Regions from separate parts of the Antricoccus suffuscus genome, predicted to be linked through region 2. Evidence: predicted binding sites of a transcription regulator. Region 2 holds the regulator's gene; the other holds the start of a gene.
What was found. Region 2 encodes LexA, which represses DNA repair genes until DNA is damaged. Its sites were predicted from a motif close to TCGAACANNTGTTCGA; they were not measured.
Positions count from the first base shown of each region.

Region 1: the regulator LexA is predicted to act here: its motif matches at 5,228-5,243, upstream of CLV47_RS21790 (HNH endonuclease signature motif containing protein).

Region 1 is NZ_PVUE01000001.1:264,685-276,983, forward strand. It holds gene CLV47_RS01295 (HpcH/HpaI aldolase/citrate lyase family protein) at 1-694, opposite strand, end outside; gene CLV47_RS01300 (MaoC family dehydratase) at 708-1,199, opposite strand; gene CLV47_RS01305 (acyl-CoA dehydrogenase family protein) at 1,196-2,404, opposite strand; gene CLV47_RS01310 (MaoC family dehydratase) at 2,401-2,889, opposite strand; gene CLV47_RS01315 (ABC transporter substrate-binding protein) at 3,400-4,956, shown strand; gene CLV47_RS21790 (HNH endonuclease signature motif containing protein) at 5,302-6,864, shown strand; gene CLV47_RS01335 (VOC family protein) at 6,993-7,430, shown strand; gene CLV47_RS01340 (TetR/AcrR family transcriptional regulator) at 7,462-8,130, opposite strand; cobalamin riboswitch at 8,259-8,383, shown strand; gene CLV47_RS01345 (ABC transporter substrate-binding protein) at 8,482-9,507, shown strand; gene CLV47_RS01350 (FecCD family ABC transporter permease) at 9,517-10,662, shown strand; gene CLV47_RS01355 (ABC transporter ATP-binding protein) at 10,659-11,447, shown strand; gene CLV47_RS01360 (LLM class flavin-dependent oxidoreductase) at 11,458-12,299, shown strand, end outside.
Region 2 is NZ_PVUE01000002.1:335,123-347,421, forward strand. It holds gene miaB (tRNA (N6-isopentenyl adenosine(37)-C2)-methylthiotransferase MiaB) at 1-875, shown strand, start outside; gene CLV47_RS04410 (DUF349 domain-containing protein) at 872-2,083, opposite strand; gene miaA (tRNA (adenosine(37)-N6)-dimethylallyltransferase MiaA) at 2,331-3,275, shown strand; gene dapF (diaminopimelate epimerase) at 3,257-4,162, shown strand; gene hflX (GTPase HflX) at 4,295-5,728, shown strand; gene CLV47_RS04430 (phosphatase PAP2 family protein) at 5,797-6,585, shown strand; gene CLV47_RS04435 (hypothetical protein) at 6,627-7,661, shown strand; gene lexA (transcriptional repressor LexA) at 7,658-8,539, opposite strand; gene CLV47_RS04445 (LysM peptidoglycan-binding domain-containing protein) at 8,889-9,869, shown strand; gene nrdR (transcriptional regulator NrdR) at 10,159-10,746, shown strand; gene CLV47_RS04455 (vitamin B12-dependent ribonucleotide reductase) at 10,918-12,299, shown strand, end outside.

The sequences.
Region 1 (12,299 bases), on a different contig from region 2:
TCGTCGACCACATAGCCTGCTGCCGGTAGCCCTCCGGGTCCTTGAAGTCGCCATATGGGCCGTCGATTGCGTCGATGCCGTTAGCACGGGCCGCGACGATCATCCGGTTACGGGCGTAGTGCCACATGTCGCCGGGGTAGCCGTCACCGCCGCCGATGTGCCCGGCCCGGATGCCTTGGCTGGCCGAGAGGTCACCGACACCGAGGATGATCGCTTCGAGTCGTGGGCTGCACCCGGCGATGTCCTCGACACAGGCGAGTGCCTCTGTCTCCTCGATGAGCAGCTCGAGACCGATCCGGCCAACCTCGAGGCCGAGCTTGGTCTCCAGCTGGGTCAGTAGGTCATCGACGAACCACACGTCGCGAGGCGACTTCACCTTCGGGATGATGATGACGTCGAGGTTCGCGCCGGCGCCGGTGACGACCTCGATGACGTCTCCGTGGCACCACTGCGTGTGTACGCCGTTGATGCGCACCGATCGGGTCTTCTTGCCCCAGTCCTGCTCGTTGAGGCCGGCGACGATCTTCGCGCGGGAAGCCTCTTTTTCGGTGGGTGCGACGGCGTCCTCGAGGTCGAGGAAGACGAAGTCGGCGTCGCTGGTCGCGGCCTTGGCGATCATCTTCTCACTGCTGCCGGGCGTGGACAACTCGCTCCGGCGCAGCCGGTTCGGTCGTGGTGCGTACTTGTTGCTCATATGAATACTTTCCTTAGCTCCAGTGACTTTTACGTTTAATCAGTACGGTCCGCTCGCCTTCGAAGACGATCACCCCGTCGTGCTTAAGGCCCCAGTGTTTGAAGACCACGACACCGGCGTCCTCGCGGTCCGGGGCATCAGCGACGCTGAGCACCTCGGTGTACGCCGAGACGGTGTCGCCGTGGTGGACGGGGGAGCGGAAGCGGAACTTGTCGCACCCGAGCTCGGTGATGGCATGTTCGGTGCAGTCCTGCGACGACAGGCCCATCACCATCGACGCGGTCGCGAGGCCGAACACCACCCGACCCTCGCCCATTCCGTGCTGGACGTGGTCATTGAAATGCGCTTGCGCGGTGTTCATCACCTGCTTGGCGATGAACGAGCCCTCGATCTCGTCGATGGTCGAGGCCCGCGCGTGCCGGATCTGCTGGCCCTCGGTGAAGTCCTCGAACCAGCCGGTCGCGCCGAGCAGTCTCGATGCTTCGACGTTGTTGGTGGCGCTCATACCCGTCCTCCTCGTGGCAGCAGCCGATCGGAGATGATGCGCTGCTGGATCTGGCTCGTACCCTCGAATATCGTCGTCAGTCGCGCATCGCGCCAGTACCGTTCGATGGAGTACTCGGTGGTGTAGCCATTACCGCCGTGCATTTGTAGCGCCTGTCCGGTCACTTCTACGGCCATCTCGGTGGCGAGCAGCTTGATCATCGCGGACTCTTTCTCGGCTGGTTCGCCGCTGTCGATGAGATGTGCGACATGGTGGTAGAACGACCGGGCCTGCTCGACGCGGGCCGCCATCTCGGCCAGCATGAACCGAAGCGCCTGGAAGTTCGCCAGCGGTTCGCCGAACTGCTCGCGCTTCTGGATATAGACGGTGGTGTCCTCGACGGCGGCGCGGGCCAAGCCGACCGCGCGGGCAGCAGTGTGCACGCGTGCCCGGTTGAGCATGGCCTGCACACTCTTGAACGCCGCCGTGCCGCCCTCGTCTTCGACCTTGTGCGTGGCCGGTATGCGCACGTTGTCCAGGGTGAGCTGCCAGGTGGTGAAGCCGTGGTAGCCGATCTTGTCAATCAGGGTGCCGGTGATGCCTTCTGGGAACGAGCCCCGCTTCTTCTCGATGACGAAGTTGGCCATCCCGGCTGCCCGGCGTTCACCTTTCTTCGGGTCCCGAGTTCGCGCGAGGATCCTGATGTAGTCCGAGCCCTTCGCGAAACCGGTCCATCGTTTCTGCCCGTTGAGCACCCATTCGTCGCCATCACGTGTGGCCCGAGTGGAGACCGACGCGAGGTCGCTTCCCGTGCCCGGCTCGGACAGGGCGGTCGAACCGATCCACTGTCCCGCAGCGCTTTTGCGGAGTAGCTCTTCGCGGCGCTTTTCGTCGCCGACCACGCCGCCGCCCTGCGCGCGGGCGATGATGCTCGCGGCGCTCATCCAGCCGCGGGCGAGTTCCTCGGAGATCATGCAGTACTCGAACGCGCCGAGACCCATGCCGCCGTACTTCTTGTCGACCAGGATCCCGAAATAGCCCTGCTTACCCATCTGGTCCAGGAACGAGCGCGGGAACTCACCTTTCTTCTTGTCCAGCTTGTTAGCCAGGGGAGTGACGACGTTGGCCGCGAACTCGCGTGCCTCCTGTTGCAGCCGGAGCCGTTCGGGTGTGGCCCAGGGACTTTTAAGGATGGGGACGGGGGCTTCGCGAATGTCGTCGCTCATGCGGCGGCCGCCTTTCGGATCAGGTTGGTGCGCGAGTAGCGCAGCACGCTCTCGCCGTTCTGGTTAGTCGCCTCGGTGCGCCACGTGACGATCCCGGCGTCTGGGTGGCTCGTCGATTCGCGCTTGTCGAGCACTTCGGAGTGCGCGGTGATCGTGTCGCCGGGATAGACCGACTGAACGAAGTCGATGTCGTTGACCCCGAGGAACGGTCCGCCACCTTCACTGAGGTCCTCGACCGACATCCCGACCGCCGTACACAGCACGAGCATCGGGTTGATGACGATGTCCGGGTGCTCGTGGGCCTTGGCGTATTCGGCGTTGACGTACATCGGGGTCCAGTTACACGTGCCGGTCGAGAAGAGGATCGAATCGGCGGCGGTGAACGTTCGGCCCCAGTGGTGGGTAAACCGCTGACCCACCTCGAAGAATTCGTACTGGTTGCCCTTCTTCGCGAGAATAAACTGGTCAAAATCGGGATCGGTCACGAGCAGACGGCCCTTTCAGTTGGGGGATTGGTCGAGGCCGGGCTGCAAATCATTGGGCTCCCGCTAGGTTGTAACGCTTCGACGACCTCGACCGCAACGGACGGCGACTGGGTCCAGACGCGAGTCCACGCCGCCCACGGTGTCGCACCGCGTACGGGTAAAACGTAGATTGTCAGCAACAAACGTTACTGGGAACCTTACGCGGCTATTCGTTATCTGTTCGTTACCTTGCGAAGACGGGAGTCGCTTCAAGCCGTGCCCGGACACCCGCGTGCGCAGCGGAAGTGCTAACTAGCCGTCCCTCGAGAGGGCGCAGGTGGGGGATAACGTAGATAGTTGACAACCTACGTTAGCCCGTTGTTAACTATCCGACACCGATAGGGCATCGGTCGCCAGGCGAGGTATGCGACAGGGGCCGTTGAACATGAGAGTGCCCCGTCGGAATCTCAAAATCCCGGAACGCTACCGCTCTGATTGGACCCCTCTATGCTTTCGCGATCTCGATTTGCCATGTCTGCGGTCGCAGCCAGCCTGATGCTTCTGTCGGCCTGTGGCGCGCCACCGGACAAGGCAAAGTCAAATGACGCATCGTTGCCCAGCAGCATCGCGTTGGAGAAAGACGTCGATCCCAACGCGGAGTTCAGCTTTGGTTACACCTATCCGAACTCGAGCCTGGATCCGGTTAAGAGCGCATCCGGTCAAGACCAGACTTATATGTATCCGATTTATGACCGGTTGCTATACCTCACCGAGGACGGCAAGTTTGAGCCGATGCTTGCCACCAGCTGGGAAGAATCCGCGGACAAAACCGCCCTGACTTTGAAACTGCGCGACAACCTGAAGTTCTCCGATGGAGTTGCGTTTAACGCCGAGGCCGTCAAGGTCAACCTGGACCGAGCAAAAGGTGCAGGAAGCAAGATCGCTCAAGAGATTGCGACCCTGACCGACGTGCAGGTCGTGGACGACCTCACCGTGAAGTTAACCGTCAGTAGTGGACTCGGTGCGCTCCTGACCTCCCTCGCGGCCAGACCGGGAATGATCGCGTCGCCCAAAGCGATTGCCGAAGGGACAATGGAGTCGGCGCCAGCCGGGATTGGCCCTTACGTTGCAACGGATATCGTCCCGGGCGCCTCGATCAGCTACAAGAAATCGGAAGGCTACTGGGACCCGGACGCTCAGAAGGTCGCGACGATGGCGATCAAGTCGATGCCGGAGGACCAGACCCGGTTGAACGCTCTTAAGTCAGGGGAGTTGTCGGGGATCCAGGTGTCGCCGGATCAGCGCAGCAGTGCCGAAAGTACCGGCGCAACCCTTATATCGCGGCCAAGCTACCTGGTCTATTTCCTTGCGGTGAACACGAGCGTGGCGCCCTTCGACGATCCGTCGGTACGGCTAGCGATGAACTATCTGATCGATAGAAAAGCAATCGGGGACGGACTCCTCGGAGGCTCATGTACACCTCAGATCCAGCCATGGCCCGAGAGCAGCGTTGGATACGACAAGAAAATCGGCGACGGTCTCGATGTGTGGCCGCACGACGTGAAGAAAGCCAAGGATCTGCTGAAGAAGGCCGGGCTTACGAAGGGCAGCAAATTCAAGGTCGTGACGACGAACCTGACTACTACGGTCAAAATCCTCGAAGTCCTTCAGGAGCAGTTCAAAGAGGCCGGACTCGACATCGAGGCTCAGCCAGTGCCCGCAGGAGGGATCACCGAACACTTCGCGATCACGAAGCAGACACCGGTGACGTTATCGGCATATACCGGCTCACCCGACCCGGCGGCTGTCATCGACCGCAACCTACTTCCCGAGTCTCAGTACAACCCGGGAGGCGCCACGTCGCAGAACTTGATCGATACGGCGGTCGAAGGGGCGTCGGCGACCGATCCTGCGACCCGCACAGCCACGTACTCGAAGTTCATGGATCTGTTCATTAAAGAGCCGACGAGTCTCATGCCCATCTGTGCGGCGCATTCGGTGATGGCGCTCGCGGACGGCGTCTCCAACGTGACGATGCCGGCAGATGCGGCGTACCAATTCCGAGGGGTCGCGGTCAAGAAGAAGTAGCGCGCCCCGATTTAATCGGCCGACGCTCCACGGGAGGAGCTGCAGCCGTCCGTCACGACCGGCAATCCGATACAAATGTGGAGTTGCGCAGCAAGAGACACCGGCCGGCGATGCAAAACAGCACACCTGTGACGGCCCCACCCGGCGAGGACCTGCCGCGCGTGGGTATTCGGCGGCAGTGATCGTGGCTTTTGGAGGGTTCCGCCGCGCGGTTAACGAAGCCAGTAAATATGCCCTGACCACTAGACAAGCGCGTGGGCGGCGATTAGAATCGAACATATGTACTTCGATCATTAGTACGATCGGTGCGATAGGGATGTTCTGAGCGGGAGGGGGTGAGCAGTCGTGAGCGTGGCGTACCTACCGGAGCGTGACCAGCTCGCCGAGGGCCAGCACGCTCTCGCTGACGCAGCCGCTGGGTTGATCGGTACTGCTATTCGTTCCTCGCTCAGTGGGCTCGGGCCCACCGACTTGCTCGCGTTCGCAGGCGACCTGGAGAAGATCCGCAATAGTCTCGCGGTCCTCGATCACGCGATCATCGGCGCACTGGAGGACACCCGAGCCGCCGAGGTACTCACCTGCCGTAACACGGTCACGCTGCTTACCGAGACACTGCGGATTACCCGCGCCGACGCGTACCAGCGTGTGGAGGCCGCGAAGAGTCTCGGCGAACGGATCACCCTCGGCGGGCAGCCCATGCCACCCGCACGCGCCTACCTCGCCGAACGGCAGGCCGCCGGGCGGGTCACCCCGGCCCAAGCCCGTGTCATCCACAAGATGTTGCACCGGCTCACCCCACATCCCGGCATAGACCCGGCGGACCTCGACGAGGCAGAGACCATCCTCGTCAACCACACGGACACTCTTGGGGTGCGGGACCTCGAAGGGCTCGCCGCCGAAATCACGGACCGTCTGGATCCGGACGGGAACGAGCCGCGTGATGATGAACGTTTACGGCAGCGGTTCCTGCGCGTCCACGATTCTGGCAAGGTCACCGGCCAGGTGACCGCGGAACTACTGGCGACACTGCGCGCAGTCCTGGACCCGCTGGCCGCTCCCCGGCCCGCAGACGTGTCCGGGCGCGATGCTCGTACCGCTGGTCAGCGGATGCACGATGCGCTCCTGGACGCGCTGCATCACGTCCAGGACACGGGCAATACTTCCGACGCGCTACACCGCCTTCAGGACACCGGCGCTATCTCCGACACCAGCGCCGCGGGCTCCGGATCCGACGCGGGCAGCGCCGCCAGCCTGGGCGCTGCCGCCGATTGGAGCGCCGGTGGCACCACCGATTCCGGCACTGCCACCACCGGTTCCGGCACTGCCACCCCCGGTTCCAGCACTGCCACCCCCGGTTCCAGCACTGCCACCACCGGTTCCAGCCCGGTCACCGCCGGCCCGTCGCGGACTGGTGCTAGGGCGCGGGGGACCGTGATCACCACGATCCGCCTCGAAGACCTGATCAGTGGCTGCGGGTACGCGACCAGCACGCACGGCGTACCCATCCCCATCCGGGACCTGCTCCGCGAGGCCGCGCAGCTACGGTTCCTGCCCGCGGTCCTCGACTCCCGCGGAGTCGTGCTCTACCTCGGCCGGGCGCAACGGCTCGCAACCGCGAGCCAGTACATCGCCCTCGTCGCCCGTGATGGCGGCTGCAGCTTCCCCGGCTGCGACGTACCACCGGAATGGTGCGACATCCACCACGTCACCTCCTGGCGCGACCTCGGACCCACCGATATCGACGACTTGACCCTCGCGTGCGGATACCACCACCGCGAATTCGAGGACCGGGGCTGGGAATCAGTCATGGTCGATGGACTCCCGCACTGGCGCCCGCCGGCGTGGATTGAGCCGACCCGTACACCGGTCCTGCATCATCGCATCACCCTCGCCAATCGACGCGAATAGCCGCCGGCCATCGTGCATCGATCCTCGGCGTACTAATTGCCCACTCGCCGATCGCTGTGGCACGCCGTCAATTCCGCCGGTCGTTCGGTCCTCTGTGGGGGCGAACTCAATGCGATAGCGTGCAACGCATGCCAATCAAATTCGAGAACGTCGGTGTTGCCGTCCGTGATCTCGAGGCGACTATCGCCTTTTTTACCGATCTCGGCCTGACCGTCCTCGGCCGCGATACAGTCAGCGGCGATTGGGCCGACACGGCCGTCGGCCTCGATGGCAACCACGCCAACATTGCCATGCTTCAGACACCCGATGGCAGCGGTCGCCTCGAACTCTTCGAATACATACACCCCAACGCGATCGAAACCGAGCCCACGCAGCCCAACGAGATCGGCATGCACCGCGTCGCCTTCTCAGTCGACGACATCGACGAGGCTCTTGAGATCGCCGCCGCGCACGGGTGTTATCCGCTACGCGGAGTTGCGACTTACGAGGACATCTACAAACTCAGCTATATCCGCGGCCCCAGCGGGATCATCGTGATGCTCGCTCAGGAACTGAAAAAGAGTTGATCGGTACGCCAGGGCTGCGGTAAGTCGTGACTTACTTCTTCGTTGCTGACTTCTTCGGGCTGGCCGACTTGCCGGCGACCGGCACCAGTCGGTCGACGAGTAGGTCTAGATCGTCGAGTGCGTCGTAGATGTCGACTGCCTCGGGATCGAGCATTGCCTGGTACGCCGCGCCGCGCAGCGCTCCAAGGAAGAGCCGTGCGACACGTTCTGAATCGACTGTTGGATCGACGCTGCCGTCGGCGACGCCGAGCTGGATCAACTCAATAACCGACTCCCGGCTGTACCGATGCAGTTCGACCATGCGCTCCTTGAGATGCGGGATCGGTCCGAGCGCTTCAAACATCAATGTGTAGAGGGCGCGCATGCGACGCTCGGACTTGCGCCAGCTGGATCGAAACGCATTCACTCGGATGTGCAGCGCCTCGCGGCCCGTCGTACTGCCGATCGCTGGCTTCAGGTGAGTCTCGGTCCAGCCCATCGCCATCTTCTCGATGAGTGCGATCAGGAGACCTTCTTTGGAACCGAACCGGCGCGTGACAATGCCGTGGCTGTAACCCGCGTGTTTCCCGATCGCCGCAAGGGTCGTGCGCTCATATCCGTTTTCAGCGATGAGTTCGGCGGCCGAGTTGATCAAGCGGGTCGTCGACAATTCGGATCGCGACTGGCGCGGTGCCGTCATCACGTGCGGTCGGTCGGTCATGAAGTCCATCCAATGGTGCGAATTCGGGATACTCAAACGTAGTTGTTTGTCTACCAATGTGGAATCAGGGTAGCCGATTTCGCTACGCGGCGGCCTCCCTAACCGGACGAACGTGAAGGCGATGAACGGTCTGCTAATGTGCGCGAAGCGAGCCAAGGGGAATCCGGCGAAATTCCGGAACTGTCCCGCAACCGTGAGCGGCCGAGTAATTGTCGCTAAGTCGGAATACCGAGGCTTCGCGTTGATGACCGCTCACATTGCCGAGGATTGCAATAGGCGGCGGTGGCCGCGTCCCGGTTGATGCCATCGCTTCCGGTCCTTCGCATACCGACTGCCCGCGAAGGACCATTCATGCGCTACCGCGTCGCCGTACTTACGAAGTGTCTCGCCGTCACTATCGTCGCGCTTGTCGCGGTGGCAGGATGTGGCAGCGCCGTCGCCGACAAGCAGGCAACCTCGTCCCGATCCGCGGTGGCCAAGGGCAAGCAGACGGCGTACCCGTTGGCGGTAGAGAGTTGCGGCGTGACGCAGACCTACGACGCGCCACCTCAACGTGCCGTCACCCTTACTTCGACTGCCACCGAGACGATGCTTGAGCTCGGACTCGGCGATCGGATGGTGGGTACGGCGTACCTGAAGGGTCGCAAGATCGGACCGCAGTACAAGTCGGCGTACGACAAGATCCCGGTCCTCGCAGCCGGACAACCGAGCATGGAGCAGCTACTCGCCGCGAATCCCGACTTCGTGTACGCCGGATATGGCGATGGATTCTCCGCGAGCACCGGCCACACTCGGCAGCAGTTGCAGGACTTGGGCATCAAAACGCACCTGAGCCCGGTCGGCTGCACCGATGAACCCAAGACGCTTCAAGACATGCCGGACGAGCTCAAGACCATTGGCAAGATCTTCAACGTCAACGCCGCGGCCGAGAAGGCGGTGAAGAAGTTCGATGCCACAGTGGACAAGGTCAAAGACGCGGTCAAGGGTTCGGATCGGCCGAAGGTTTTCCTCTACAACTCGGGCACGGACGCGCCGCAGACGGTCGGCGGTTGGGCCTACGCGTCGGTCATGATCGATGCGGCCGGCGGGAGGAACATCCTCGCCGACGAGCCACTGCGGTGGGGCAAGGTGTCGTGGGAGCAGGTGGCCGCCGCCAACCCCGACATTATCCTGATCTACGACTACCTTGACCCGAGCGTCGAATCGAAGATCGCGACGTTGAAGGACATTCCGGCGCTTGCCGATACGACTGCCATCAAGAAGGGAAACTTCGCGACGATCAGCCTCTCGCTCGCACAACCCGGGCCGCGGTCGGCCGAGGGTGTCGAGCAACTTGCTGAGCAGTTTCACCCTGACCTTTATCCGAAGAAGAAGTAGGTCGGCATTGTGACCGAGACCGATACCGAAGTCGACGAGCGGGCGAGCCTCATTGCACGGCTGCGGTCGTCGCCGACCCAGGCATCGGTACGTCGGGTCCACGTCGCCTCACCAGGCGGTCACCGTCTCCGACTGGCCGCGACGGTGACCACGTTGACGGTGGTCCTCATCGCCGTCACCGGCTTCGCTCTGTCCATCGGCTCGGTACACATACCGCTGGCGGACGTATGGGGGGTCATCGGTCACCGAATCTTTCCACCCGGGCTGATCACGCCAACCTGGAACGCCGTCACCGACCGGATCGTTGCGGATGTGCGGCTGCCGCGGGTCCTGCTCGCGGCCATCGCGGGCATGAGCCTGACCGTTGTCGGCACGGTCGTTCAGGCAGTCATGCGCAATCCGCTCGCCGGGCCGACGGTGCTTGGCGTCTCCGCCGGAGCCGCGACCGGCGCCGTATTCGTCATGCGGTTCGGGCTGCTAGTCCTTGGGGCGTACACGCTGAACATCGCCGCGTTCCTCGGCGCGCTGCTTACCCTGCTTCTCGTGCTGAGTATCGCCAAGTACGGCGGGCGTATCTCGGCCACGACGTTGGTCCTGACGGGTATGGCGATCAGCGCGGTGCTCTCGGCGATCACCAGCTTCCTTGTCCTGACCGCCGACGATCGGACCCTTGCCTCCCAGGTCTTGTTCTGGACATTGGGCGGTTTCGGCTCAGCGCAATGGAAGTTGATCCCGATTCCGGCGATCGTCCTCGTGCTCGGCGTCAGCTACGCGTTGGCCCAAGCGCGCAATCTCAACCTGTTACTGACCGGCGAAGAGAGCGCCATCTCCATGGGCCTCGACGTGCACCGCTTCCGGCAGCGAATGTTCGTCCTGTCCGCAGCGATGATCGGCGTGACTGTCGCGGTCTGCGGTGTGATCGGATTCGTCGGACTTGTCATGCCCCACATCACCCGACTGCTGGTGGGCGCGAACCACCGCAGGTGCCTGCCTGTAGGGATGCTGCTCGGCGCGATCTTCACCATCGGCGCCGATCTGCTGGCCCGCACGGTCATTTCCCCGGAAGAGTTGCCGGTCGGCATCATCACCGCGCTCGTCGGCGGTCCGTTCTTCCTCTACCTGTTGCGCCGTACCAGTAAGGGCCCCGGCCGATGAGAGCCCGACAAGCGGGCGACATGCCCGCCCGCGTGCATGTAGATGGCATCGACGTCCGGATCGGTGACGCGCACATCCTCGAGGCCGTCGGTCTGGTCGCCGAACCGGGGACAGTCGTCGGACTGCTCGGGCCCAATGGGAGCGGCAAATCCACGCTGCTGCGCACCATCTTCCGTTCGCTGCCTCCGACCGCGGGGCAGGTGCATCTCGATCGCGACGATGTATGGACGCATTCGGTGAAATGGAACGCGAAGCAGACCGCCGTCGTACTGCAGGATGCGCCGACCGAATTTCCGCTCACCTGCAGCGAGATCGTCCGAATGGGGCGCACCGCACACAAGCGGCTGCTGGAGCCGGACACGGCCTTCGACGAAGATCTGTGCGACGCGGCGATGGAACTGATGGAGATCACTTCGCTGGCGCACAAGGTGTTTTCGCATGTCTCGGGCGGGGAACGCCAGCGAGTGCTTATCGCTCGAGCGCTGGTGCAGCAACCGAGGCTACTGATCATGGACGAGCCGACCAACCACCTCGACCTCCATCACCAGCTCTCGCTGCTCGACCTCGCGACGAAGTTGGGTACGACGGTCGTCGTTGCGCTGCACGACCTCAATCTCGCGGCCCGCTACTGCGACTCCGTCGTACTGCTGGATCGTGGGCGAGTCGTCGCGCAAGGTACGCCGGCCGACGTACTCACGACCGAGCGCATCGCCGAGGTCTATCGGGTGGACGTGCAGATTATTGAGCACCCGACTACCGGCAAGCCGCACATCATGCTGTGTTGAGGTCACCGCGATGAGGTACGGGTTGATCAGCCACGTCGTCGGAGACGGCGACAGCGCGCAGGTCCTGCGCGAGACCGTCGCGCTCGCGAGCATCGCCGAGGAGGCGGGCTTCTCGTCGTTCTGGGTTGCACAACATCACTTCGGCTCGCATCGCGGGCATCTTCCGTCGCCATTCGTCCTGCTTGGCGCGGTCGCGCAGGTGACCGAGTCCATTGACATCGGTACGGCGGTCGTCGCGGCGGCGTTGGAGGACCCGATTCGGCTTGCCGAAGACGCGGCGGTCGTCGATGCGCTTAGCGGCGGGCGGCTTCACCTCGGCCTGGGCGCTGGTGCGGATCCGGCGGCCAGCGAGGCATTTGGGATCACCCACGCGGACCGGCACGAGATCCTCCTTGAGCGGCTGCACGCCTTGTGTGCCGAGCTGGAAGGCGATCGAATTGTGCCGCGGCCCGACGGAATCCGTGAGCGACTCTGGCTGGCTACCGGCACGGACGAGGGATGTCGGATCGCCTCGGAGTATCGGCTCGGGATCATGGCGGGTCGGCGTGGCTCGCCCGTCGCGCGCGAAGATGCTGACACTGCCGTCCGGCTGGCCGACTTCAGCGCGCGTGAACGCGCACTCGGTCGAACGCCGCGCACTGGACTATCTCGATCGGTCTTCTGCGCCAGGCACCAAGGCGAGGCTCGGAGCCTACGGCGAGGTGTGGCGAAATGGCTGAAAGCGCACGCACCGGCCGGGCGCTTTCCAGATGGCTACGCCGCAGAGGACTATCTGGCCGACGGACACATCATCACCGGAGCGCCGGACGTGGTGGCGCGTCAGATCGCCGCCGACCCGGGTACGTCGTACGC
Region 2 (12,299 bases):
CGCTCGAAGTTACGTTGCTCGGCCAAAATGTGAATTCGTACGGCGTGTCATTCGGGGAACGCACGGCGTTTTCTCAGCTGCTCAAGTCGTGCGGTCAAATCGACGGGCTCGAGCGTGTCCGCTTCACCTCACCACATCCGCGGGACTTCACCGACGACGTTATCGAGGCCATGGCCACCACCGCCAACGTCTGCCATCAGCTGCATATGCCGCTGCAGTCCGGCTCGGCGAGGGTATTGCGCGCGATGCGCCGTTCCTACCGACCCGATCGCTATCTCTCGATCGTCCGAAAGGTCCGCGAAGCGATGCCCGACGCGGCGCTGACAACGGACATCATCGTCGGATTCCCCGGTGAGACCGAAGAGGACTTCCAGCAGACGCTCGACGTCGTCGAGCAGTCACAGTTTGCCACCGCATTCACCTTCCAGTACTCGCCCCGGCCCGGTACGCCGGCAGCGACCATGGACGATCAACTGCCCAAAGAAGTCGTCCAAGAGCGGTATGAACGACTGGTCAAGCTGCAAAATCAGATCTCGTGGGACCTCGGCAAGAACCTCATCGGCACCGAGACCGAGGTGCTGGTTGCCGACGGTGAAGGACGTAAGGACAAGGCCACCGACCGGATGAGCGGGCGTGGACGCGATGGCCGCCTGGTGCACTTCACCCCGATCGGCCCGCGAGTCGACGGTGCCGTCCGCCCCGGTGACGTCATCACGACCAGGATCACGCAGGCCGCACCGCACCATCTTGTCGCAGACGGCGACGTGCTGACTCACCGGCGTACGCGGGGCGGGGACGCGCACGAAGCGCGGCACAATGCGCCCGTTGAGAAGGGTGTCTTTCTCGCGATGCCGACCGTGCGGCGCGCGACCTAGCTCTGGACCGACTTCTCGGCCTCGGCGAGCCACTCGCGGCGTGCGTCGAGAGCCTGCCGGGCCTCGTCGATCTTCTTGGCGTTACCGGCCGCCTCGGCTTTACTCAGCGCGGTCTCGGCCTTGGTCACCGCCTCGCGCATATTCAGCAGAATCGGGTTGGACTCGGCAGCGGACCGTTTCCATTCTGCGTCCTCGGCATCGCGTACTCGTCGTTCGACCTTTTTGAGCCGATCTTCCAATGGACGCATCGCCTCGCGCGGCACGTGCCCGATCTGTTCCCATTTGTCCTGGAGATCTCGAAGCGCGGACTTCGCCTCCTCCAGGCTGTTCGCGGGGTCGATCTTGTCGGCCGAGTCGAGCAGCTGCTCCTTGGCTTTCTTGTTGTCGAGCTGTTCGGAGTCCCGTACGTCGAACACGGCGCTGCGAGCAGCGAAGAACTTGTCCTGCGCGGCACGGAACTGCCCCCAGAGGTTGTCTTCGCTGTCGCGTGGCGCGCGACCGGCCGCCTTCCAGTCGCTCATCAGCGACTTCATCTTCGATGCGGTCGGGCCCCAGTCGGTCGAGGTGGAAAGTTCCTCGGCTTCTGCGACGATCTTTAGCTTGACTTCTTTGGCAGCCTCGCGTTGCTTGTCCAGCTGGGCGAAGTGCGACCCACGGGCCTTGCTGAAGGCATCGCGGGCGCTACTGAAACGCTTCCACAGAACGTCGTCGGTCTTGCGGTCGACGCCCTTGATCGCCTTCCATTCTTCGATGATCGCGCGCAGCCGGTCGCCGCTCGCCTTCCATTGGGTGCTGGTCGAGAGCTGCTCGGCCTCGGCGGCGAGCGCCTCTTTGGCGGCAACCGCATCCGCGCGTGCCTGTGCCTTGGCGGCGGCGACTTCTTCCTTTTTTACGGAGGTCTTCTCAAGCAGTTCACCGAGTTGCTTGTCCAGTGCGCCGAGATCACCGATCACGGCGGCGTCGGCAAGCGAGGCGCGCATCTGGGTCGCGAGCTCTGCGGTGTGCTGCGGGTTGCCGGCACCGGACTCGAGACGGCTCGCGAGCAAGCTCACCTCGGTGGCGAGGTCGTCGTACTTGCGGGTGTACAGCGCGAGGCCCTCTTCGGGCGCGCCGGCCTGCCACGACCCCACCACGCGCTCACCCTCGGCAGTCCGCACGTAGACGGTGCCGTCGTCATCGACACGACCCCACTCGTTGCTGGCAACCATTGCGATGAGACCTCCGGCGTACGACATTTGCTAAGTCCCGATGGCAGACCGACAGGTTATGCGCCTGCGCCGCCCTCGGCTCGGTTTGGTAATTCTCACACTGTGCGAGTGCGCACGTTGCGGTGGGTCGGCTCGGGGAGTGGTGTCGCGACTGGCGCGGTCGCGGTCTGCGCAGCGGTGACGACTATCGTGACCGGCGGATGTGTTGAGCCGGAACGGGAGTCAGGTAATTGGCGGTGGTGTCGATATGAGCGTGCAGAGTGCGGAGGTCATCGTCATCGCCGGGCCGACGGCGTCAGGAAAGACCGATCTCGCGCTCGATGTGGCCGAGTTGCTCGGCGGCCCCGAGGCGGTGGAGATCATCAACGCCGACTCGATGCAGGTCTATCGAGGAATGGACATCGGCACGGCGAAGCAACCGCTGGGCCAGCGCCGCGGCATCGTGCACCACTTACTCGACATGTGGCCGATCGGGCACGCGGTGACGGTCGCGGACTACCAGGCCCGCGCCCGTGACTGCGTCGACGCGATTCGGTCGCGGTCGCGCATCCCGATGCTCGTGGGCGGATCGGGGCTCTACATCAAGGCGGTGATCGACGACCTCGATTTCCCTGGCACCGATCCCGAGGTGCGCGCGCGGCTTGAGGCGGAGCTGCGCGAACAAGGCACGTTCGCGCTGCATCGCCGACTCGTTCGGCTCGACCCGGCTGCCGCCGAACGTATTCTTTCCACCAACGGTCGCCGGATCGTGCGCGCCCTCGAGGTCATAGAGATCACCGGGGCGCCGTTCGAGGCGCAGCTGCCCGCCGATGAGAAGACGAACACTGAGCATTACCGGGCCGTCCAGATCGGGCTGGACCGGGCGGACCTTGCCGACCGGATTGCGTTGCGCGTGTGCCGGATGTGGGAGCAGGGCTTCGTCGAGGAGGTGCGCGCCCTTGAGGCCGACGGGTTGTCGGCGACGCGGACCGCGAGCAAGGCACTGGGGTATCAGCAGGTCCTGCGGCTGCTGTCTGGCGAACTGACCGAGGCCGAGGCTATCGAGCAGACGATTAGTGCGACCCGGCGGTTTGCCCGTAAACAACGCGCATGGTTTCGCCGCGACTCGCGGATCCACTGGTGCGACGCGGCCGAACAGGCGCTACCCGAGCGCGTGCTGAGTACGATTAACCAGTGGCCCAGCAACCAATAGACACCGCCTCGACCCAGCTCGCTGTCGACTTCGCGAAAGGTCATGGCACCGAGAACGACTTCGTGCTGATCCCCGATCCCGACGGCCGACTGACCTTGACCGAGGCCGACGTACGCCTGCTGTGCGACCGGCATGCCGGAATCGGCGGCGACGGTGTGATCCGGGTCGTACGACGCAGCGCTGAGACCGACGAGCAGACCGGAGTGCCGGATGTCCAGGACGCCGAGTGGTTTATGGACTATCGCAACGCCGATGGGTCGGTGGCGCAGATGTGCGGCAACGGCGTACGCGTATTTGCCCGCTACCTGCAACGGCTCGGCTTCGTCGACTCCGCCGACCTACCGGTCATCACCCGGTCCGGCGTCAAGCTGGTCAGCTTCGGCGTGGATGGCCGCATCACCGTTGACATGGGCCCGGCGGAAGATCTCGGAACGTCGGCGGCCACCGTTCGTGCCTTTGACTCGAAGGCCGAGTACGCCGGGCGTGCGGTGTCGATGGGCAACCCGCACCTAGCCTGCGACCTCTCCGGGGAGCCGGCCGCGGTCGCGGGTCTCGATCTGTCCCGCGCACCGTCGTACGACGCGTCGTTCTTCCCGGAGGGAGTCAACCTCGAGTTCTTCGAGCAGGTCCCGGGGGCGTCGGAGACCGACGCGCATGTGCGGATGCGCGTCTACGAACGAGGTGTCGGTGAGACGCGTTCGTGTGGAACCGGCATCTGCGCGGTCGCGTACGCCACACTCGCGAATGCCGGCAAGACCGAAGGCACGGTCATCGTCGACGTACCCGGGGGACGGCTGCTCACCGCCGTAAGTCCCGCGACGGTGCTGCTGACCGGACCGGCCGAGATCGTTGCGGAAGGGTCTACGGTTCTGCTGCGCGGCCGCTAACGGATCGTCGACCACGCGACGCGTGCCCCGGGTCGGGGCATGAAGCTGATTCTGAGCGCCGGATCGGTTTCGGTGGGTGGGCGATCAAACTCAGATGCGGTTACCGAGCGGACGTGGGATCATAGGAAGACGATGACGCAAACCAACCGAACGATCGACCCGACCACGAACAAGCATGCCACCGGGGCCGCGCCACGAAACGACACCGGTGGCTACGACCTCGAGGACCGTCAGTCGCTGCGCCGAGTCTCCGGACTGTCGACCGAACTCGAAGACGTCACCGAGGTCGAGTACCGCCAGTTGCGCCTGGAGCGCGTCGTGCTGGCAGGGCTCGATCTCACCGGGAGCCCGCGGGCGGCGGAGAACTCACTCAAAGAGCTCGCCGCCTTGGCCGAGACGGCCGGCTCGGAAGTGCTCGATGGCGTGATCCAGCGACGCACCAACCCGGACCCGGCGACGTACCTCGGCTCGGGCAAGGCCCGAGAGCTCGCCGACATCGTCCGCGCGACCGGTGCGGATACGGTCATCTGCGACGATGAGCTGTCGCCGTCCCAACGCACCGCTCTCGAGGGCGTCGTCAAGGTGAAAGTCATCGATCGGATCGCCTTGATCCTGGACATCTTCGCTCAGCACGCCAAGAGCCGGGAAGGTAAGTCGCAGGTGGAGCTTGCGCAGCTGCAGTATCTCTTGCCGCGTCTTCGCGGCTGGGGTGAGTCGATGTCGCGTCAGGCCGGCGGGCGGGTCGGCGCCGAAGGCGGCGGTATCGGTGGCCGCGGGCCCGGTGAGACCAAGATCGAGCTCGACCGGCGACGGATTCACCAGCGAATCGCCAAGTTGCGCCGCGAGATTGCCGCGATGAAGACGAGCCGTGACACTAAACGAGCCTCCCGCCAGCGAAGTCATGCCGCCGCCGTGGTGATCGCCGGTTACACCAACGCGGGCAAGTCGACCCTGCTCAACCGGCTTACCGGAGCGGGAGTGCTGGTCGAAAACGCACTGTTCGCGACGCTTGACCCGACCGTGCGGCGCGCAGAGACCGCTGACGGTCGTGAATACACGATCGCGGACACCGTCGGGTTTGTCCGTTCGCTGCCGCATCAGCTGGTCGAGGCGTTTCGCTCGTCCCTGGAAGAAGTCGAATCGGCGGACCTGGTGCTGCACGTGGTCGACGGAGCCGATCCGGACCCGGAAGGGCAGATCAGCGCGGTTCGTGAGGTCTTCGCGCAGATCGGCGCCAAGGACGTTCCCGAGCTCATGGTCATTAACAAGGCCGATGCGGCCGACCCCGAGGCGATTGAGCGTCTCGAGCGATCCTTGCCGGGAAGCATTGCGGTCTCCGCCGTGACCGGTATGGGTATCGACAAACTGCTTCTCGCGATCGAGACCGCGCTGCCGCGTCCACGGATCGATTTCGACGTCCTCATTCCGTACGAGCGCGGCGATCTGGTCGCCCGGCTGCATGATGAGGCGGACATCGCCACGACCGAATACCTGCCAGACGGTACGGCGCTGACCGGCCGCGCTTACCCGCAAGTCGCTGCCACGCTCGAGGCCTTCGCTCGCTGAGCGCACCCGACGCGCGTGGCCTGTGAGGTACGGCGACCTAGAGCGCGCCCCCGCGTAGGCTGTTCGCCGTGACCCGTACACCCGACGCCGACGACCCGCGCCGTGTTCCGGTCAGCCAATGGCCCACCGCGGACCGCGCGTGGTATCCGGCGCGCTGGCTGGCGATAGCCTGCACGGTCCTGTTCGCGCTCGTTACCGCCGACGTGCTCGCGGACGGCTTACTGCGGCACTTTGACGGAGTCCTCGCTGGTTGGATTCGGACTGTCGGCCTACGCGATTCTGCCGTGGGCAGTGCCATCGGGTACGTGCTCAGTCAGACGGGTGGCCGGGCGACCAATCTGGTGTGGATTCTCGTGCTGTGCATCGTCATCGCGGTGAAGTCTCGCAACTTTGTTCCGTTCGTGCGTCTGGCACTCGGTGTGGCGCTACTGAGTGCCGCCATCTACACCTCGAAGTTCCTTATCGCGCGGACGTTTCCGACCGATCCGCGCGGAGATCTGCTGCATGCCGTCGGCTATAACGATTCCTATCCATCCGGACATCAAGCGAACGCTATTTTGCTGAGCAGCATCGGTGCCTGGATCGCCGTCGACTACATAGCAACAGTATGGGTACGACGGGTGGTCTGTATATATGCGATCGCCGGGCCGATCATCGCTGCTTTTGCCGTGCTGTTCATGAACTATCACTGGCTCAGCGACATTATCGCCGGCGCAAGCGTGGGCATCGTGCTGCTATGGATCGCACGGCGGGCCAGCGTTACGAAAATGGGGCGGCGGGTCGAGGATTGGTTCGAGACCGGGTTAGCCGCGACCGTCGCAAAGTGGCTCGGCCGGTCACCGGTCGATGAACACTAGGAGACAGGCGCATTAGGAGATGGGTGCGCGGTGCCTCACGAGTGACGATGTCGCTCATTGCCGCTACGGCGGGCACGCTGCTCGGTGTTCCTGCTGCGGCCGCGGCCCCGGCGTACGCCGCTGGTACTGACGTCTGCACGGTCACTGATTCGCGAATCGTCGAAGGCAGCGGCCTGCTCGTGCGGCCCGACGGCTACGACATCATCAATGACAGCGGCGATCAGGTCGAGGTATTCCACCTCGACCAAGAGTGCCAGACGACCGCGGTCTCGGTGGTGGCGATCGATCCGCGTGACACCGAAGACCTAGCACGCGGTCCGAATGGGCTTCTGTACGTCGCCGACATCGGCGACAATAACGCCGTCCGTGACAGCGTCGCGCTCGAACTAGTGGATCCCGCGGATCCCAGCCTCGCGCAGATCCGCCGCTTTCGCTATCCCGACGGCGCCCACGACGCCGAGTCGCTGTTCGTGCAGTCGGACGGACGCATCGTGATTGTCACGAAGAGTCTGACCGGTCTCAGCGGCGTCTATCGCAGCTCCGAGCCGGTGGACATCGCCCCCGGTGCAACCGACATGCCGCAGCCGCTGGACAAGGTCGGGGACCTGCGGATCGACAAGACCGATACTCCTGGTGGACCGGTGGGATGGCTCGGCTCACGACTCGTGACCGGGGCCGCCGCTTCTGCAGATGACACACTGATCGCGCTCCGCACGTACACCGACGCGTATATCTGGGACCTCGACAGCCCCGACATCGCGGGCACACTCGTCGGCAAGAAGGCGACAGTCATACCGCTTCCGCCATCTCCGCAGGGCGAGGCAATCGCGTTCGCGCCACAGACAAATGACATCTACCTATTCGGCGAGGGGCAAAACGCCACACTCAGCGTGTTGCCGGTGACGACGACCCCAGGAGACGCAGTCGCTAGTCGGCAGGTCGCCGTCGGTGACGACGCCCGTGTACCTGCCCGCAACGACGTGTTGCCGTACGTCGTGATCGGTGCGATCTTGCTAGCTTGCGCAGGCGTATTGCTCGTCGCCATACGCCTGCGCAAGCCTCGTCACGGCGACTAGACCCGACGCAGGACCGATACGACGCGGCCGAGAATCGCTGCGTCGTCGCCGTTGATGGGCTCGAACGCCTTGTTGTGCGGGACAAGCCAGGTATGTCCGTCGGTCCGCCGGTACGTCTTGACCGTTGCCTCGCCGTCAATCATCGCCGCCACAATGTCGCCCTGGTTGGCGTCGGGCTGCTGACGCACCACGACCCAGTCACCGTCGCAAATCGCCGCATCAATCATCGACTCGCCAACGACCTTGAGTAAGAACAGGGTGCCGTCGCCGACCAGTTCCTTAGGCAGCGGGAACACGTCTTCGACCGCCTGCTCGGCCAGGATCGGGCCACCAGCGGCGATGCGTCCGACGACCGGCACGAACGAGGGTGTCGGGAACCGGGCGTCATAGCGGGGAATGACCGCGGCATCGCCCGCAGCCTGCGCGGGCGTGCGGATGTCGACCGCGCGGGGACGATTGGCGTCACGGCGCAGAAATCCCTTCGACTGCAACGCGCGCAACTGATGAGCGACCGAGGACGGGGACGCGAGGCCGACAGCCTCACCGATCTCACGCACGCTTGGCGGATAGCCGCGAGTGCGGACTGACGCGCGAATCACGTCCATCACTTTGCGCTGCCGGACCGTGAGCCCACTCTCGTCCGGCGCCTCGGGGAACTGATGGACGGTGCCTTCAGACTTCGCGCCGTCGGCAGTCGCCTTCGGGGCGGCGCGTTTAGCCGCTCGCTTAGCGGCCGGCTTCGTCGATGTTTTCGCGCTCGCGCCGGCGACAGCCTTCCGCGCACCGGTTGTGGCATCGTCGGCCTTCTCGCCGCCCACGCCTGTCGCGCGTTTAGTGGTCGCGCTCTTGTCTGTTGAGTTGACCTTTTTGCTGGGCATGTGAACCTCTCACTCCGCGGGACTTCTGTATGAGCTGCCTGACTGTGTGCTTACCGTCTGTGTGTGCGTACCGTCGGTGTCTGCTTGCCGCCTGTTTGAACTGGCGGCCTCTCCGTGCTTGCGTGCTCAATGACTCTACGTAACGATTCGAACTAATGTACGTGCGACTCGCCGAAACCTATCGACATTCTGATTTTGTGTGTGTATAACTTAGTACGCAGGTTCGATAGTACACCCGTACTACGTGCGGATGCAAGCGTTCCGACCGGTTGTGGATAGGCCGCGTTGGCAGGGTCCATGGGCCGTCCGCGCGCACTCGTCCAGAATTGTCGGCCCCGAGGAGTAAGCAATGACTATGCAAACCACGAAGGCACATCGCAACGGTCCACACCGTAACCGCAAGTCGGGCCGCGCTGCGGCCGCACGGCCCGCGCAGGCCGAAATGTTCGCCCTTTCTGAGGACGGCGACGTGGTCGGTAGCGGCGCTGAAGAGCGCGCCGATCGCGCGAGCCGCGCTCAGCCGGATGTCCGACGAGGAGCTGCGGTCGGTCATCGAGCTTCGTTCGGGTCGTTCTCCCGGGCGAAGGTTCGTGTCGAGCCGCCGGCTCCTGCGATCGGTCTGTCTACGCGGTCTGGCGGTCGGGAGGAAGTCTCCGGTGCGCTGGCCAAGTTCGGCTTGCGACGTTTGGGCGGCTCGGCTGACTCAGTATCGCGATTGGATGAGTCGACGCCGCCAAGCTCGCGCGTCGAGTCCGCTCGTGGGTCCGGCGTCGATGACGCGGCCGGCGAGGAGTTGCCACCGTTGGTTCCGTCTGTCGTATCAACTTGCCGGGCAGATGCGAGATCGCGTCGGGTCAGCCGATTCGCCGTGCCACTTGGCGGTCGGTCTGATGTGCAGTTAGCTGCCGAGACGCACGTTGGTTTGGGTGCTCGAGTGGAGGTGTTGGGTGCTCGTGTGGAGGCGCAGGCAGCCCGCAACCTCGAGTCGACGATGATTCCGGTGGCCGCAGACGTCCGCCCCGTCACGCGAGCCGCCAGACGGGCGCGGCTCACTGTGCGTGGGCATATCGCGGTGATGGTGCTCATCGCGACTGTGATCGCCGGCGCGTCGGCGCTAGTTAACGCAAGCGGCGCGGGCACGGCGCCGGTGGCGGCGACTCAGGAAGTTCTGGTCAAACCCGGCGACACTGTGGGCAGCATCGCCTCACGATTTGCCGCGCCGGCCCACCGCGCCGACCTGGTCGCGCTCATCCGGGCCGCGAATGGCCTGAGTGGGTCTGTCGACGCGCCACTGCCGGCCGGCGACTACCTGATCGTGCCCGCGTACTGAGGTTTGTTGCCCGACCCAAGCCGGCTAGTTCCGGCGACTTTCATGAATTCGGCTCAAAGTACTTGCAACCTCCCTATGGTGGGCTTAACCTGATACCACAACATATAGTAGTTACATGGATGTGTTTCATCCACAGGTTGGGGTGGGTTGTCCACGATTCGTACACCGGTCGTCCACAACCAATCCCACAGTTATCCGCAAATTGTCCCCAGGCCGACGTCGGCCAGGGCTAATGGTTGAAGGGAGTTGTGCCATGCGTTGCCCATACTGCCGGCACTCAGACTCCCGTGTGACCGACTCTCGTGAGGTCGACGACGGCCAGTCGATCAAGCGCCGCAGATCCTGCCAGGGATGCGGACGGCGATTTACGACGCTGGAAGAGGCGATGCTCGCCGTCGTCAAACGCTCCGGCGTCTCCGAACCGTTCAGCCGGGACAAAGTCATCAGTGGCGTCCGGCGTGCCTGTCAGGGCCGCCCAGTAGGCGAGGACCAGCTTGCGCTACTTGCGGAGCAGGTAGAAGACACCGTTCGTGCAAGTGGTGCGGCCGAGGTGCCCAGTAACGAAGTCGGGCTGGCGATTCTTGGGCCGCTTCGCGCTCTGGACTCCGTCGCCTACCTCCGGTTCGCCAGTGTCTACCGATCATTCGCGTCGGTCGCGGACTTCGAGGCCGAGATTGCGCTGTTGCGTGAGTCCGGCGCCGTCGACAGGGACACCACCGAGGATGCAAGTCAGGGCCAGGCCAGCAAAGACCCGCCAACCAAAGACCTACCAAACAAGGACCGGCCAACCAAGGACCGGCCAACCAAGGACCGGGCAACCAAAGAAGGAGCCGCCGACGACTCGTCGGACACCCTGGTTCCCAGCGCCCCTTCGTGACGATCACGCGTAGCCACCGAACGACAACTCAACGGAACTAGAAGAGCACAACCCAATCACCGACGATTACCGCCGAGCGACGTATCGCGACCGCGGCCGATCGCTTCCCATCGTCGGTGATGCCTGAACGAACTACCCCCGGCCACACCAGAACGAGAGGACCCCGGTCTCATGACGGAGACAACACACTCGGCGAAGAGCGACGAGCCCACCACCGACGCGGCGGAAGCGAAGAAGGCCACTGCGAGTGCAAAACCCACCTATTCGGCCAAGGGACTGCGGCTCGAGCGGGTATTCAGCAGCGATGACGTCAATCCGCTCGACGAGGTGACCTGGCAGCGCCGTGACGTCGTGATGACCAACTGGCGCGATGGCTCGATCAACTTCGAGCAGCGCGGGGTCGAGTTTCCGGACTTCTGGAGCCTCAACGCGACCAACATTGTCACGACGAAGTACTTCCGCGGCGCTGTCGGCAGTGACACCCGCGAAAACAGCCTGCGCCAGCTCATCCACCGAGTCGTGAGCACCTATCGTGAAGCTGGTGAGCTCAACGGCTACTTCCGTAGCGCCAAGGATGCGCAGATCTTCTCGGACGAGCTCACGTGGATGTTGTTGCATCAGGTCTTCAGCTTCAACTCGCCGGTGTGGTTTAACGTTGGAACCTCGGCGCCGCAGCAAGTTTCGGCGTGCTTCATCTTGTCGGTCGACGATACGATGGACTCGATCCTCAACTGGTACCGCGAAGAGGGTCTGATCTTCAAAGGTGGTTCGGGCGCGGGGCTCAACCTGTCCCGGATCCGTTCCAGCAAGGAACTGCTCTCATCAGGCGGGACGGCCTCAGGCCCGGTGAGCTTCATGCGGGGCGCCGATGCGAGCGCCGGAACGATCAAATCCGGTGGCGCGACTCGGCGTGCGGCCAAGATGGTCGTCCTGGATGTCGATCACCCCGACGTCGAAGAGTTCATCGAGACGAAGATGCGTGAGGAAGACAAGATTCGCGCGCTGCGCGATGCGGGCTATGACATGGATCTTGGCGGCAAGGACATCGTCAGCGTTCAGTACCAAAACGCCAACAACTCGGTGCGTGTCAACGACGAGTTCATGCGCGCGGTCGACGACGGTACCGAGTTTGGGCTGCGCGCCCGCGGCACCGGAGAGGTCATCGAGACCGTTGACGCGAAGTCGCTATTTCGCAAGATGAGCGAGGCCGCATGGGCATGCGCCGATCCGGGCATCCAGTACGACAGCACGATCAACGACTGGCACACCAACCCCGAAAGCGGCCGCATCACGGCGTCCAACCCGTGCTCGGAATACATGAGTCTCGACAACTCGTCGTGCAACCTCGCCTCGATCAACTTGATGAAGTTCCGCACGGCCGATGGCGGGTTCGACTCGGCGAAGTTCGAGAAGACCGTCGAGTTCATCATCACCGCGATGGATATCTCGATCTGCTTCGCCGATTTCCCGACCGAAGCGATCGGCGTCACGACGCGTGCCTTCCGCCAGCTAGGCATCGGCTATGCCAACCTCGGTGCGCTGCTGATGTCGAA